One region of the Pseudoalteromonas sp. CuT4-3 genome, then DNA from elsewhere that is predicted to be linked to it. Evidence: predicted binding sites of a transcription regulator. Region 1 holds the regulator's gene; the other holds the start of a gene.
What was found. The regulator LexA, encoded in region 1, represses DNA repair genes until DNA is damaged. The targets are predictions, from matches to a motif close to TACTGTATNNNNATACAGTA.
Positions count from the first base shown of each region.

Region 2: a site for LexA is predicted at 4,000-4,019, ahead of uvrD (DNA helicase II). Genes of this name have one in related genera too.

Region 1 is NZ_CP142030.1:3,423,295-3,430,776, forward strand. It holds gene ctaD (cytochrome c oxidase subunit I) at 1-340, opposite strand, end outside; gene coxB (cytochrome c oxidase subunit II) at 340-1,476, opposite strand; gene lexA (transcriptional repressor LexA) at 1,949-2,566, opposite strand; gene VOI46_RS15895 (hotdog fold thioesterase) at 2,744-3,184, shown strand; gene VOI46_RS15900 (hypothetical protein) at 3,195-3,575, opposite strand; gene VOI46_RS15905 (Rho termination factor N-terminal domain-containing protein) at 3,804-4,058, shown strand; gene VOI46_RS15910 (hypothetical protein) at 4,203-4,919, shown strand; gene VOI46_RS15915 (VOC family protein) at 4,894-5,244, opposite strand; gene VOI46_RS15920 (endonuclease) at 5,371-6,030, shown strand; gene VOI46_RS15925 (S41 family peptidase) at 6,139-7,482, shown strand, end outside.
Region 2 is NZ_CP142030.1:142,707-150,188, reverse strand. It holds gene cysQ (3'(2'),5'-bisphosphate nucleotidase CysQ) at 1-278, opposite strand, end outside; gene nudE (ADP compounds hydrolase NudE) at 271-843, opposite strand; gene yrfG (GMP/IMP nucleotidase) at 906-1,553, shown strand; gene VOI46_RS00700 (dUTP diphosphatase) at 1,562-2,185, opposite strand; gene VOI46_RS00695 (peroxiredoxin-like family protein) at 2,291-2,935, shown strand; gene VOI46_RS00690 (YacL family protein) at 3,066-3,434, opposite strand; gene VOI46_RS00685 (hypothetical protein) at 3,548-3,772, opposite strand; gene uvrD (DNA helicase II) at 4,084-6,249, shown strand; gene VOI46_RS00675 (GNAT family N-acetyltransferase) at 6,227-7,482, shown strand, end outside.

The DNA.
Region 1 (7,482 bases):
GCAGTGCCATATCTGGCGCGCCAATCATGAGCGGTACCATCCAGTTAGCAAGCCCCGTAAAGGCTGGCATAACAGCACCAAACACCATAATTAAACCGTGTACTGTGGTCATTTGGTTAAAAAAGTGTGGGTCTACCAATTGTAATCCTGGCTGAAATAACTCAGCCCGAATAACCATGGCCATTGCACCGCCAATTAAAAACATAGTCAGCGAAAAAATTAAGTACATGCTGCCAATATCTTTATGGTTTGTTGTGTATAACCAACGTTTAAAACCTTTGGCTGGGTGATGGCCGTGGTGAGCGTCATTGGCGTTAGGTTGTTCTACTATGCTACTCATTAGTTCGCCTCCGCATCAAGTGCTGCCTGAATTTCACTAGGTTGGATGACATCACCCGTTTCATTACCCCACGCATTACGTTTATAGGTAATTACCGCTGCAAGTTGTTTAATTGAGAGCTGCTTTGCAAATGCCTGCATTGCAGTTCCTGGGCGACCATGAATCACTACATCAATGTGATCTTTTATATCACCCAAAACAATGGGGCTGCCTTTTAACGCAGGAAATACGCCCGGTAAGCCCATACCTGTAGGTTGATGACACGCAGCGCAACTTGCCATATACACTTGCTCACCTAGTGTCATTAGCTCTTCTTTAGGAATTGTTGTCTCAAGCAATGCTGCATCAGCAAGTGCGGCTTTTTGCTTAGCTTGCTTAGCATCTGCAAGCCATGCGTTAAAGTCCTCTTGCGATTTAGCTTCAACCACCACGGGCATAAAACCATGATCTTTACCGCACAGCTCTGCACACTGTCCTCGGTAAATACCTTCTTCGTTAATGTTGGTCCACGTTTCGTTGATAAACCCCGGATTGGCATCTTTTTTAACGGCAAAATCGGGTACCCACCAAGAGTGAATAACATCATCAGAGGTCATTAAAAAACGCACCTTTTGATTAATTGGCAGTACTAAAGGTTTATCAACCTCAAGTAAGTAATTGGGGTTTTTATTAGCAAGGTTGGCTATTTCGTCTTGAGGGGTAGATAAAATAGAGTAAAACTCTACGTCTTCACCCATATATTCATAATGCCACTTCCACTGTGACCCTGTAATTTTAATGGTTAAGTCGGCCTTACTGGCATCTTCCATCGCAATGAGGGTTTTAGTGGCAGGAATTGCCATGGCAATTAAAATAACAAACGGAATGGCAGTCCAAAGAATTTCTACTTTGGTACTTTCATGAAATTGGGCAGGAACTGCCCCTTTAGATTTACGGTGATGAATCAGTGCCCAAAACATTATTGCGAACACTATCACCCCAATCACACAACATATTAAAAATATGGTCATGTGTAGCTGATATACATTATTACTTATATCGGTTACGCCCTTGCGCATATTGTATTGGCTATTAGCCAGCACTTGCTGCGGGAACATAATCAACACAAGCCACAAGGTAGAGGTCAGTTTACCCATGTGACGGCTCCTTTGATGCTATTGCGAATGCAAAGCGAAGAGGCATACGGCTTAAACGCCAATTCGTTATTTTTATTTTTTAACCAATCTTATTTTTAATTGGTATCGCTAGGACAACAAAAGGTTTGTGTATATTGTGTGTTCTCATAACTAAAAAGCTGTGAGTTATTGTTAGTCCAGCACATTAATGATTAGCTAAAAAACGTACAACAAGCAAGTTTTAGTATAAAAAACAATCAAGTGATATTTTAAAATTGACTAAATGACGGCGTATTAAATTGTTATTTAACAGCCAAGATACGAGCAAAATTAAGGGATGTAACACGCCTAGGAAGATAAAAGTATGAGTGAAAAAAAGTTTACAGCCTAAATAATTTTAGGGCGCTTTGAGATGGTGGAAGGTCTGTTTTTAAAACAAAAATGCACACTTAAAAGTGCGCATTTATAAATATTACTTAAAAATAGTTAAAAATTACATCCAGTCGGCATTTCTTATTACGCCAACGGCTAACCCTTCAATATTAAAAGATTCGTTTTCAAGGTCTACTTCAATTGGCTTAAACTCTTCGTTCTCGGCGTGTAATAATACTTTTCGGCCTGCTTTTTCTAGGCGTTTTACGGTTACGTCTTCATCTACTCGCGCAACCACAACTTGGCCGTTTTCTGCTGTTTGAGTACGGTGTACGGCAAGCAAGTCACCATCCATAATACCTATATCTTTCATACTCATGCCGTTAACACGCAGTAAAAAGTCGGCGGCTGGTTTAAACATAAGTGGGTCTATTTTACAGTGACTCTCAACATGTTCTTGCGCCAAAATAGGCGAACCCGCTGCAACTCTACCTATTAATGGTAGGCCTAGTTGCTCTGGCTCTTCTTCTTCAACCAATTGAATACCACGGCTTGCGCCTGGTTTCATTTTAATAACACCTTTTTTGGCAAGCGCTTTTAAGTGCTCTTCTGCGGCATTGGCACTTTTAAAACCTAGTGTTTGCGCAATTTCGGCACGTGTAGGAGGCATACCAGTGTCTTTAATAAAAACTTTTATTAGTTCGAGTATTTGAGCTTGGCGTTTAGTTAATGGTCGCATACAACTGGTTTTCCATACAGTACATTTAACTGTGAGTATATACAGTTAAATAAAAATCGCAAATTTAAATTGTGCTTTAAAATAGCTAAATACACCGCACTTGGATAAATTTTAGGTAATTACAGACGTTCAGTATTTAAAATGCTATAAATTTGCTTTCAATATAAAGGAGTAATTATGAGTATTTGGCATCAACCCATCACATTAGAGCTTTGCAAACAGTTAGATGAGGGAATAAACGGCCAAGGCACGCTGATGAAAACCATGGGCATAGAAATAACCGAAATAGGAGATGATTACCTAGTGGCTACCATGCCTGCTATTCCTGAGCATCATAATCCTATTGGTATGGTACATGGTGGCGCAAATGTGGTACTTGCCGAAACCGTAGCAAGCTACGCCGCTAACTTTGTCGTGGACTTTACAAAATTTTATTGTGTTGGACAGGAAATTAGCGCCAGCCACTTAAAGGCCTCTCGAAATGGCACTTTAACCGCCGTTACTCGTGCATTTCATATTGGTAAGCGCAGTTCTGTATGGGAAATAAAAATAACCAATAGCCGCGGCGAGCTTTGCTGCGTATCAAAAATGACCGCAGCGGTTGTCGAGCGCAAATAATCAACTATGGCTACTTTTCGATAGGGTAAATCGTTATTTCCATACCAGCGCCAATGGCAGATATGCGTAGCAGTGTATCTGCATGTAGAGCTTGGTTAAAACACTTAGGTGACGTGCCCGACTCAAAGCCTATATCAAACGTTCTGCGCGAACAGCTTAGCCACTGCTTAAGCGCATTACGTGAACACGACTCTATTAATTCACATAAGTGGTTGATTGCTTTGTCTGGCGTGGTTATATCACCTGAGGCTTCAATACGCGCCAATTGACGATATTCGTCTTTGTCATAATGCAAAACCATCGCGTTTTTCTTTAAGTCTGCCACTAGGGCGCTAATATCTTGTTTAGACTCAAGCTCTAGATCTACATTTAAAAATTGAATTTCCGACATTGTCTGCTTTTTACCCTCTTATAGTTTCATCGCAAACTTTAACGCAGTTTTACTTTTATACCAAATCAACTAAGCGCTAAACATGGCTTTATTCATAGAAAATACCTGTTTAAACGCCATTGGCACCTAATTTGCCTTATAAAACGGGTTAGGCTAGTTACGCTTAATTTTACCGTTTATGTATGAAAGTTATACACACACTGTGTAATTAAACGCTTCAGGAGGACAATTATGGTAGATCATGGCCCGCAAATTAAAAACGACGATCAGTACGATGCGCTTCGAGATGAAGGAATGAGCAAACAAAAAGCCGCGCGCATTGCTAATAGCAATACTCATAAAACCGCTGTTAAAGGCGGCAAAGCCTCAAAGTATGAGCAGCGCACTAAAAAGCAGCTGTATAATAAAGCTAAAGAGCTCGGCATTAGCGGCCGCTCTAAAATGAGCAAACAAGGGCTAATAAATGCCTTGCGTGAGCATTAAACGCAGCCTCGCTGATTTTTTATCGCTCCTTTTTATTATTTTTATAAAGTTAGAGTAAGCTTATGAATAACTGCGACAAAATGCCGCAGTAAAAGCATGGGTTGTTGTAATACACTAACGCTAAAAAATAATAAGAAGCACAAAATGAGAAAACAACTATTTAAGCGCGCTCGAAAACTACATAAGTGGCTAGGCTATTTACTTGCCTTACAAATTTTAGCTTGGCTGTTAGGCGGCTTAGTAATGAGCGCGATACCACTTGAATACGTACACGGTAAGCACCTTGCTAAGCGTACACTTACAAACCCATTTACTCAAGCAGACTACCCCACATCACTCGATAATATTACTGCGCAAGTGCCTAACCCCACGCAAATAGTGTTTGAGCACTTTTTAACGACCCCGCTTATTACTGTTATTAATAGTGGCGAGCAGCAAAGCTTTAATGGTTTAACGGGGCGCCCTTTTCAGCCACCCACCAAAATACAAATTACCGCTAATGCACAAGCGCATTTACTCATCGACGCTAAGCCAATTAGCACAACGCTTTTAAAACAAGGCACTCGAGAGGTGGGATACAAAACAAATGTGTGGCAAGTACAATTTAACGACACCTTTAATACTACGCTGTATTTAAATGCAATTAACGGCAAAGTTATCACCGTTCGCAGCACACTATGGCGCATATTCGACTTTTTTTGGATGCTACACATAATGGATTACGGCGAGCGAGAAGATTTTAACAACCCGCTCCTCATCAGTTTTGCAGCCACCAGCGTACTATTTTGTTTATGCGGTATTATTTTATTAATACAAAACGTTAGGCTAAAAAAACTTACACGTGTTGGTCAATCAAAATAGGGTTGCCGTCTGGGTCTGTAATAATAAAGCTTTTATCACCCACAGGTTCAACCTGGATATGAGCGTTTTGAAAATATTCGCTAAGCGTATCAACATCCTTAAACTCTGTAACGGTTTGTGCGTTTTGATCCCAGCCAGGATTGAAGGTCAGCATGTTTTTATCAAACATACCCGAGAACAAGCCAATTAAATGCTCACCGTTTTTCATCACTAACCAGCTTTGCTCTATCTCACCTGCAAACTCGCTAAAGCCCAGCTTTTCGTAAAACGCTTTTGAGGCTCTAATATCTTTAACCGTTAAACTTATTGAAAAAGCACCTAGCATAGTCATCTCCTCGCTATTTTTTATATCAGTATAGAGTGTACTAAGCATTGCGGATTAAAATTTGTTCAGGCTTTATCTTTTAGCAGCAAAACTTTAGACTAGCGCCTCCTGTAGTTCACGTATGTGATGGATATGCTTAAATTTATTTTGGCCTTTGTGGCTTGTTGTATTTGTTTTTCTGCATCGAGTGAAGAATTTACCCGTTTTTCAACGGCTAAAAGGCACTTAATTAAAACCCTACCCGAAAACGCCAAAAGCCTTTACTGCGGCTGCGACATTAAAAAGCAAGGTAAAAAGCTAATCCCCGACCCTAGCAACTGTGGTTATATTCCGCGTAATACGTTAACTTCCTCTGGTAAAGTTAATGTACGTGCACTGCGTATAGAGTGGGAGCATATAGTGCCGGCGTGGGAATTTGGTCACCAGCTACAGTGCTGGCAAAACGGTGGCCGTAAAAACTGTCGCAAGGTCAGTGCTAAATTTAGAAAAATGGAAGCCGATATAAACAATTTAGCCCCCGCAATTGGCGAAATTAACGCAGATCGCTCTAACTATCGCTTTGGTATGCTTAGCGAAAACGCTGCCCAATATGGCCGCTGCAAAGTAAAGGTTAACTTTAAACAACGCGTTGTAGAGCCTCCTTTTTATGCCCGTAAGCGCATTGCCGACACCTACGCCTATATGCAAAAAACATACGGCTTAAAAATATCAGACAAACAACAAAAACTATTTGATGCCTGGCAAAAACAAGCATTTGCAGATAAAAGCAGCGCAAGTAAGCTGTAGCACACCTAAGTGTATACACTCATTTACATAATTTAGGGGCGAATACGTTGAATAAATGAGCGGGTGTTGTAGTATTTTAAACAACTTATTTACAAAAAGTAGTTTTGTATGTTTAAAAATAATAAAGCAACACTCGCTATTATTGCTGCACTTTCAAGTCTAACGCTTGTGGGCTGTGGCGGTGGTAGCAGCATGAATGAAACGCCCGACCCAGTCGTCACACCTCCTGCAAACACAGCCCCGACATGGACGGCAGGTGTATTTGAGCCATCGGAGGAGTTAAAAAACTTTTGCGAAAACCCACGCACAGGTAACGATCCGTTTAATAATAATGAGCCTTACCCAGACCAAGCCGGTTCAGCCCTTTACGAAAAGCTTTGGCTTCGCTCGTGGAGCGACGAAACCTACCTTTGGTATGATGAAATAGCCGATAACGACCCTGAAAACTTTGCTACAGTGGCCGATTATTTTGCCCAACTAAAAACCGAAGAACTAACCGACTCTGGTGCTAAAAAAGATAATTTTCATTTTTCAGAGCCTTCTGAGGACTACTTTCAAGAAGCGCAATCAGGTGTAACCTCAGGCTATGGTATAAATTGGGCATTTATTGGCGACCCAGCTGATAGAATTTTACGTGTTGCCTACCTAGAAGACGACTCACCAGCAAGCCAAATTGGTTTTCAACGTGGCGATACCGTACTTGAAGTTGATGGCGTAAGCATTAATACCAGCACACAAGCAGGCGTAGATACCTTAAACGAAGGATTATTTAGCCCCACTAATGGCGACTCGCACACCATCGTTGTGCGCAGTAACAATGGCGCTGAAAAAACCTTTAACGTAACTGCCGGCAACATAGAGCAAACACCTGTACAAAACGTAAAAACCATTACCACTGCAAATGGCACTAGCGTAGGGTACATGCAGTTTAATAGCCATATAGGTATTGCCCAAGAAGGCTTAATTGCTGCAGTTAATAAATTTAAAACCGATAACGTGGAAGAGCTTGTTATCGACTTTAGGTATAACGGAGGCGGTTTATTAGCGCTTTCTTCGCAGCTGGCTTACATGGTGGCGGGCAGCGCCAACATTCAAAACCGTATTTATTACCAAACTCAGCAAAACGATAAACAACCGGTAGAGTCGCCTTTTCCGTTTATAGATGAAGAAATTGATTACTCAACTTTTTTTAGCACTGGCGAAAGCCTCCCCGATTTAAACCTATCTAAGGTGTATGTGCTTAGTACATCGGGTACGTGTTCAGCCTCAGAAGCCTTTATTAATGGCTTAAAAGGCATTGACGCCGAGGTAGTGCTCATTGGCGACACAACCTGCGGTAAACCATACGGTTTTACCCCAACACATAACTGTGGCACCACCTATTACACCATTCAATTTAGCGGTATTAACAGTAAAGGGTTTGGTGAATATGCAGCAGGCTTTACGCCAACG
Region 2 (7,482 bases), 380 kb from region 1:
TCGCCAGTGCCATCCATCGGATCTAATAACCAATAGCGCTGCCAGTTCTTTCTTTGGGCAAGTGCCGGAATAGGCGTTTCTTCCGACATGATAGGGATGTCGGGCGCAAGCGCTTTTAAACCAGCAACAAGCACATCGTTAGACGCTAAGTCTGCTTTTGTAACAGGCGTAGAGTCTGATTTTTCTTGCTGGCCAATATCGTCTTTTTTATAAATAGCCATAATGGCATCGCCTGCACTTTGTGCAAGTTCAATACAAGGCTCTAGTAATTTATTCATTTGCAGCTCCAGACGCTAAATACTTATTTAATAATAGCAAAGCGGCAACACTGCGAGCTTCGGTAAAATCGTCTTGCTCTAATAATGACTGCCAATCTGTTAATGGCCACTTAACAACCACTAAAGGTTCGGGCTCATCACCTTCTAACGTTTGCGGATATAGTTGCTTAGCAAATAAAATATGCATGGTCGCGTTAAAGTAACTTGGCGCCATTGATACTACTTTTAGCGGCTCAAAAAATTCAGCACCAAAACCCACTTCTTCTTTAAGCTCTCTGTTTGCTGCTTGCTGTGGTGTTTCGCCTGGGTCTATCAAGCCTTTAGGAAAGCCTAATTGGTAGTCGTTTGTGCCCGCGCAATACTCACGTACCAGTAGCATTTCGTTATCTGCAGTTATTGGTACAATCATTACAGCCCCGCGGCCACCGCCACGTATGCGCTCATACTGGCGCTCTTCGTCATTAGAAAACTTAAGCTCTAACGATTCAACAGTAAATAAACGGCTTTTAGCAACTACATTGTTACTAATAATTTGAGGCGGAGTTGGGTGCTTTTTCTGTGTCATTGGCGTTATTTTGCTATCATGGCAGTTGTGCTTAATCATAAACTTTTCACAAGGAAAAGCCCATGCTAAATTGGTCAAAAATCGATACCGTTTTACTCGATATGGACGGAACATTACTCGATTTACATTTCGATAGTCACTTCTGGCTTAACGTTGTACCAGAGCAACTTGCGCTCACTCGCAATATTACCCTTGATGAAGCAAAAGCCGATATGCACAAACGCTATCAAGCGGTAAGTGGTCAAATACAGTGGTATTGCTTAGATTATTGGCAAGAGCAACTCAATTTACCGATAATGGAATTAAAACGCCAAACCCAGCACTTAATAAAAGTACGCGAAGATGTGCCCCACTTTTTAACAGAGTTAAAAAAAGCAGGTAAAGAGCTAATTCTTTTAACTAACGCCCACCCTGAAAACGTCATGCTTAAATTTGAACATACCGCGATAGATAATTATTTAGATGGCGTGGTGTCTACTCATCAATACGGAGTGAGTAAAGAGCAGCAAAGTTTATGGCATCAAGTACAAAAGGACTTAGGGTTTAATAAGCAGCGCACTTTGTTTGTTGATGACAGTGTGCCAGTTTTAAATGCTGCCCGAGAATACGGCATTGAACATTTACTTGCGGTGGCCAACCCAGATAGCCAGCAACCACATAATGTAATAGCCGATTACTTAAACGTAACCGACTACAGAAACATAATCTAGCAGCTAGATTATTGTTGTGGGTAACGCGCCACTAGGCCTTGATATACTAACTTTGCAAAGTCGGCATGTTCGGTATCAAGGCTTTTAACGACTTCGACTAAATGCTCGTTATCTTCTTGGCCATTCCATACTTTGATGTAGCTGCCATCTTTGTAGCCATGATCTTGGCGGAAAAAGTTTAACGTGTTTTTACCTACGTAACCGCGGTATAAATCGTCAATATCCATCCCTATTTGCGCCATACACCCTGCAAACGCGGCCGCGTTAAAGGTTTTATTTGCAACTGCTGAAGCTGCTAATATTTCAAGAGTTTGTTTAAAGTCATCTGCGGCCTGTGGTGCGCTAAGTTCTTGTTCTAGCTGCTTAGCTAACTCTTCGTAAGAGGTTGTTCCGTCAATTCTTAACGACAAACCAAAATGAAATATATCAACCAATTCTAGAATTACTTGCTCGGTGTCTGGGGTTTGTTTTTTCCACCACTTCCAACCGTAATGATCTAGCATTTCTGCACACTCTACCCAAATGGCTCTGTACCACTCAAAGCCTTGGCTAAACCATTGATCATGAACTTTAGTGTTCATGGCATTTTGCATTTCTAGCATTACTACTAGCTTATTTAAGTTGGCTGACATATCGTTTCCACTTGAGCTTTTAAATTACGCTTATGATACAGGCAAATAATAAAAAGTGCATTTTTGATCTATTATAAACAGCACATAAAAACAAGGCAGGAAATAATGATGAGTAAAGTGTTACTACACACCTTGGCGACTATTGTAATGGCTGCTTTTTTAGTAACGAATGCGCAAGCAAGTACAGAAGGAATTGCTGCAGCCCCCGAGCAAGTATCATCATTATTACCGGGCTTAAGCGTGCCTAATATAACGCTCAAAGATCAACATGGTAATAATGTAGAGTTACAAAAGCGCTTTGCTGAAAAAACAACGGTGCTTATTATTTACCGCGGAGGTTGGTGTCCTTATTGCTCAAAGCAACTGGCTAATATACAAAAAATTGAGCAGCAACTCGCTAATTTAAACGCGCAAATTATTGCAGTATCGCCAGATAGCCCAGAAAAACTAGCCCAAAGTAAAATAAGCTCGCCAAATTATTTACTGCTTTCAGATGATAGCCTAACCCTAGCAAAAGCCTTAGGTTTAGCTTATTTTTTAGATGATAAAACAGCCGCTATCTATCGCAATAAGCGCGGTGTTAACTTTGTTGATGCCCAAGGCAAGGTAAACGTCGCTTTACCTGTACCGGCTGTATTTGTAATTGATAAAAGTGGCGTTGTGTATTTTCAGTACGCAAACCCTAATTACAAAGTACGTTTAACAGAGGAGCTATTATTAGCTGGCGTTAAATCAATAGAAAATCAATAATCTGTAGTTATATACCAATCGACTTAAATATTTAATCATTCTAGGGTGCTAAATAGAGCGCTATAAATGCTTAATAACTTTACACAATTGATATTACAAAAAAGGCCAACTAGGTTGGCCTTTTAAACGTTTAACGCGAGCCAGTAAACTCAGCCCACGACTCTATTAAATCTATAAAATCTTCAAAGCCACAACCACTCACTAGGCCATTTTCTTCAAGCATTAAGTCATCATCTTGATAGGCGACTAAATCTTCGCTGTCTTGGTGTAGAGCATGGGCTTCAAATAAGGCTTCGTCTTTAGAGAGTATTAAGTCTATCTCTTGGCCTTTTAACGTTATTGGCTCGTAACTTGTTTTTACCGAGCTAATAAGTGCTTGTACCATCGCGACTTTTTCTTTGCCAATTTCTTCGTTTAACCAGCGGCCAATTAGGGCATGCTCGCTGCTTATTTTAATGCGCAGCCCACTAATAGGGTCACGTATAAATTGATATTCCATAATTTTTACTTTTAAAACGCTAATGCACTAATTATACCCATAAATAGCCTTAAATACCGACCCTAAAACGCAAAATAGCGCCAATGGGCGCTATTAAATAGGTGACATAAAAGCTAACTTCGCGATCTAAAACGTGCAGCATCTATAATCGACCATAAATAAATAATAGGCACGAGTACGAAGCCTACTAATACATAAATAAGTGCGTAACTAATTATAATAGCTAGCGCAAAAAAGATAGCGGCTAAAATTCGCCCTTGTACCAATTGCCCTAAACCAGGAAAAAATATATTACACAACGCTGCAATAACATTACCGCCAGAACCTTGATCAGCCATACTCACCTCTGTAGTTAATTAATTTTAAGTTTTAGTTATTTACTTACTATCACACTTTATGCCAATTTATTAAAGCTTAAAAATCAGATAGTTAAATTACTACTAAATAACTGCTTTAGTATTTTTTACTAAATATAGGTCAATTTGATTATTTTTATTATTAATTATCGTTACTTAAGAGTACAAAAAAGCGGCTAAGGGATTAGTTTTACAAGTATTTTTAGAATAGCTGTTCATAAAAACAGTATTTTATTTAGCCTAACAAAAACACCTGTTATACTGCCCTCATTATTGATTGAAAAGGCGTAACGATGGACGTTTCTGAATTACTCGATGGCTTAAATGACAAACAACGCGATGCCGTTGCAGCCCCACTACAAAACATGCTGGTATTAGCAGGTGCTGGTTCGGGTAAAACACGTGTTTTAGTTCATCGTATCGCGTGGTTAATGCAGGTTGAGCAAGCATCAGCCTATAGTATTTTTGCAGTTACTTTTACCAATAAAGCCGCTAAAGAAATGCGCACCCGTGTTGAAGAAACCTTAAAAGCACCTGTCGGTGGTATGTGGATTGGTACTTTCCATGGTCTATCACACCGTATTTTGCGCGCTCATCACCGTGAAGCAAACCTACCAGAAGCCTTTCAAATTTTAGACTCTGACGATCAACTTAGAATGATCAAGCGCTTATTAAAATCAATGAATATTGATGACAAAAAGTGGCCCGCCAAACAATTTGGCTGGTACATCAGCGCTAAAAAAGATGAAGCCCTGCGCCCTAAAGATATTCAAGCCTACGATATAAACGAGCAAATGATGCTGCGTGTATATGCCGCCTATCAAGAGGCGTGTGACCGTGCTGGTTTAGTTGATTTTGCAGAAATACTGCTACGTAGCTACGAAGTACTTAAAAATAACCCTACGCTACTTCGCCATTACCAGCAGCGCTTTGCCCACATGCTGGTAGACGAGTTCCAAGATACCAATACCATTCAATACGCATGGTTAAAGCTACTTGCTGGTGATACACAAAGCATTATGATTGTAGGCGACGATGACCAAAGTATTTACGGTTGGCGCGGCGCTAAAATAGAAAACATTAAACGCTTTTTAACTGATTTTGACGCCGAAACTATTCGTCTTGAGCAAAACTACCGCTCAACCGCGACCATTCTAAAAGCATCTAATGCGCTAATTAAAAACAATTCAGAGCGCATGGGTAAAAGCCTTTGGACCGATGGTAACGAAGGCGAGCCTATATCAATTTATGCCGCCTTTAACGAGCTAGACGAAGCCCGCTTTGTAAGCAGCAAGCTACGCAGCTGGTTAAATGCTGGTAATGCGTTGCAAGACGCCGCTATTTTATACCGTAGTAACGCGCAATCTCGTGTACTCGAGGAAGCCATGCTACAAGAAGGCTTAAAATACCGTATTTACGGTGGTATGCGATTCTTCGAACGTCAAGAAATTAAAGATGCGCTATCGTACTTACGATTGGTAGGAAACCGCCAAGACGACGCCGCATTTGAGCGTGTAATTAACACCCCTGCGCGCGGTATTGGCGATAAAACACTTAGCCATATACGCGACTGTGCGCGTGCTGAGTCGCTGCCTCTTTGGTACGCAGCTAAAGCAATTGTTGAACAGCAACATTTATCGGGTCGTGCGGCAAGCGCTGTTACAAAATTTGTAGAGTTGGTAGAGCACATAGAAGATAAAATTAGCGACCTTACACTGCAAGAGCAAGCCAAATACACTATCCAAACCTCTGGCCTTATGGCCATGTATCAAGCTGAAAAAGGCGAAAAAGGCCGAGCTCGCGTAGAAAACTTAGAAGAGCTTATCAGTGCCTGCGATCAGTATGAACTCCCCGAAGAAGAAGAGTTTAGCTCACCACTACAAGGCTTTTTAGCTTATACCTCACTTGAGTCTGGTGAAGGCCAAGCCGATGAACACGAAGACGCTGTGCAAATGATGACTCTTCACTCTGCTAAGGGCTTAGAGTTTCCGCTTGTGTTTATGGTGGGCGTTGAAGAAGGCATGTTCCCATCGCAGCAAAGTAATGAAGAGTCAGGGCGCTTAGAAGAAGAACGCCGCCTTTGTTACGTGGGCATGACCCGTGCCATGGACAAACTTTACATAAGCCATGCCGAAAGCCGTCGTTTATACGGCCAAGAAAAGTACCATAGCCCATCGCGATTTTTACGTGAAATACCCGAAGATTGCGTAGAAGAAATTCGTATTAAAACACAGGTATCACGACCGCCTGCTGCAGGACGTTTTAGCGCATCAGTAAGCCATGCTGTATTTGAAGAAAGTGGTTTTAACTTAGGCCAACGTGTACTTCACGCTAAATTTGGTATTGGCACTGTGCTTAATTACGAAGGCAGCGGCGCGCAATCGCGTGTGCAAGTAAACTTTGATGACCTCGGTAGCAAATGGTTAGTAACCGCATATGCACGACTTCAAGCTGTATAAGCACTGTGTTGAGCAATTAACGCAGCAACTAACTGGCGCAAAGCATCGTCAGTTAGTGCTAATTACAGGCCAGCCTACGTGGTGCTATGAGCTATTAAGCGCGTTAACCCGTTCGGATGATGTAAAGCTACTTTCAAGCAGCCTTGCCAATGCAAGTTGGCCTGAGCATACTCATCAACTACTTGGGCAAGAGTTTCCTCATGCCGTTTATGATGGTTTTAGTGGCATTTACCCCGATAAACTCGCTGCATTAGCCGGCACCGTAAAAGCCGGCGGGCTTTTATTTTTATTACTGCCTGATTTACAACATTTAGCCTCATGGCAAGACCCTGCGCTGCAAAGCGTGCAGTCTTATGGGTGTAGTAATCAGCAAAGCTATTTTAATTTACGTTTTTCTCGCCTTTTACAAACGCTACCTGCCATACACTTTGATGAACATACTGACTTTAAACAGCCGCCGCTCAAAAGCAATGTAACAAATAAAATTGAGTATCAGGCGCAGCAACACTGCGTTGAGCAAATAATTAAGGTGGCCACAGGACGTGCGAACAGGCCTTTAATTATTAATGCCGACAGAGGGCGAGGAAAATCAGCCGCGCTAGGTCTTGCAGCCGCAGCATTACATGATAAAAAAATCATTGTATGCGCAACACAATTTAGAGCCACCCATAGCTGTTTTAAGCATTTAGCTAAAACCTTACAGGTGGAATACAAGGCTCAGCAAAAACATTTAGCTAATTTACAATACATGGCGCCCGATGCACTGCTTAATCAGTTGCCGCCATGTGATTTATTACTGGTTGATGAAGCCGCCGCAATACCTGTCCCACTACTGTTAACCATATTAAAGCACTACCCGCGTATAGTCTTTGCAAGCACCTTGGTAGGCTACGAGGGTAATGGCCGAGGCTATACCATTCGCTTTACGCAATATATTAAAGTAAATTACAAAGCGGCAAAAATTGTAAACTTAGAAGAGCCTTTACGCTTTGCCAAGGGCGACCCTCTTGAGCAACATGTACGCACACTCTTTGCTTTAGATGCACAATATAACGAATACCCACCCGCTTTAAATAACATTGAGCATATTGAGGTCACTCAACAGCAACTCGTTGACAATGAGCCTTTACTGCAGCAAATAGTTGCGTTGCTAGCACTTGCCCATTACCAGAGCAGTGTTAACGATTTACGCCAATTACTTGATGCCCCAGCGCAAAGGCTGTTTATTAGTAG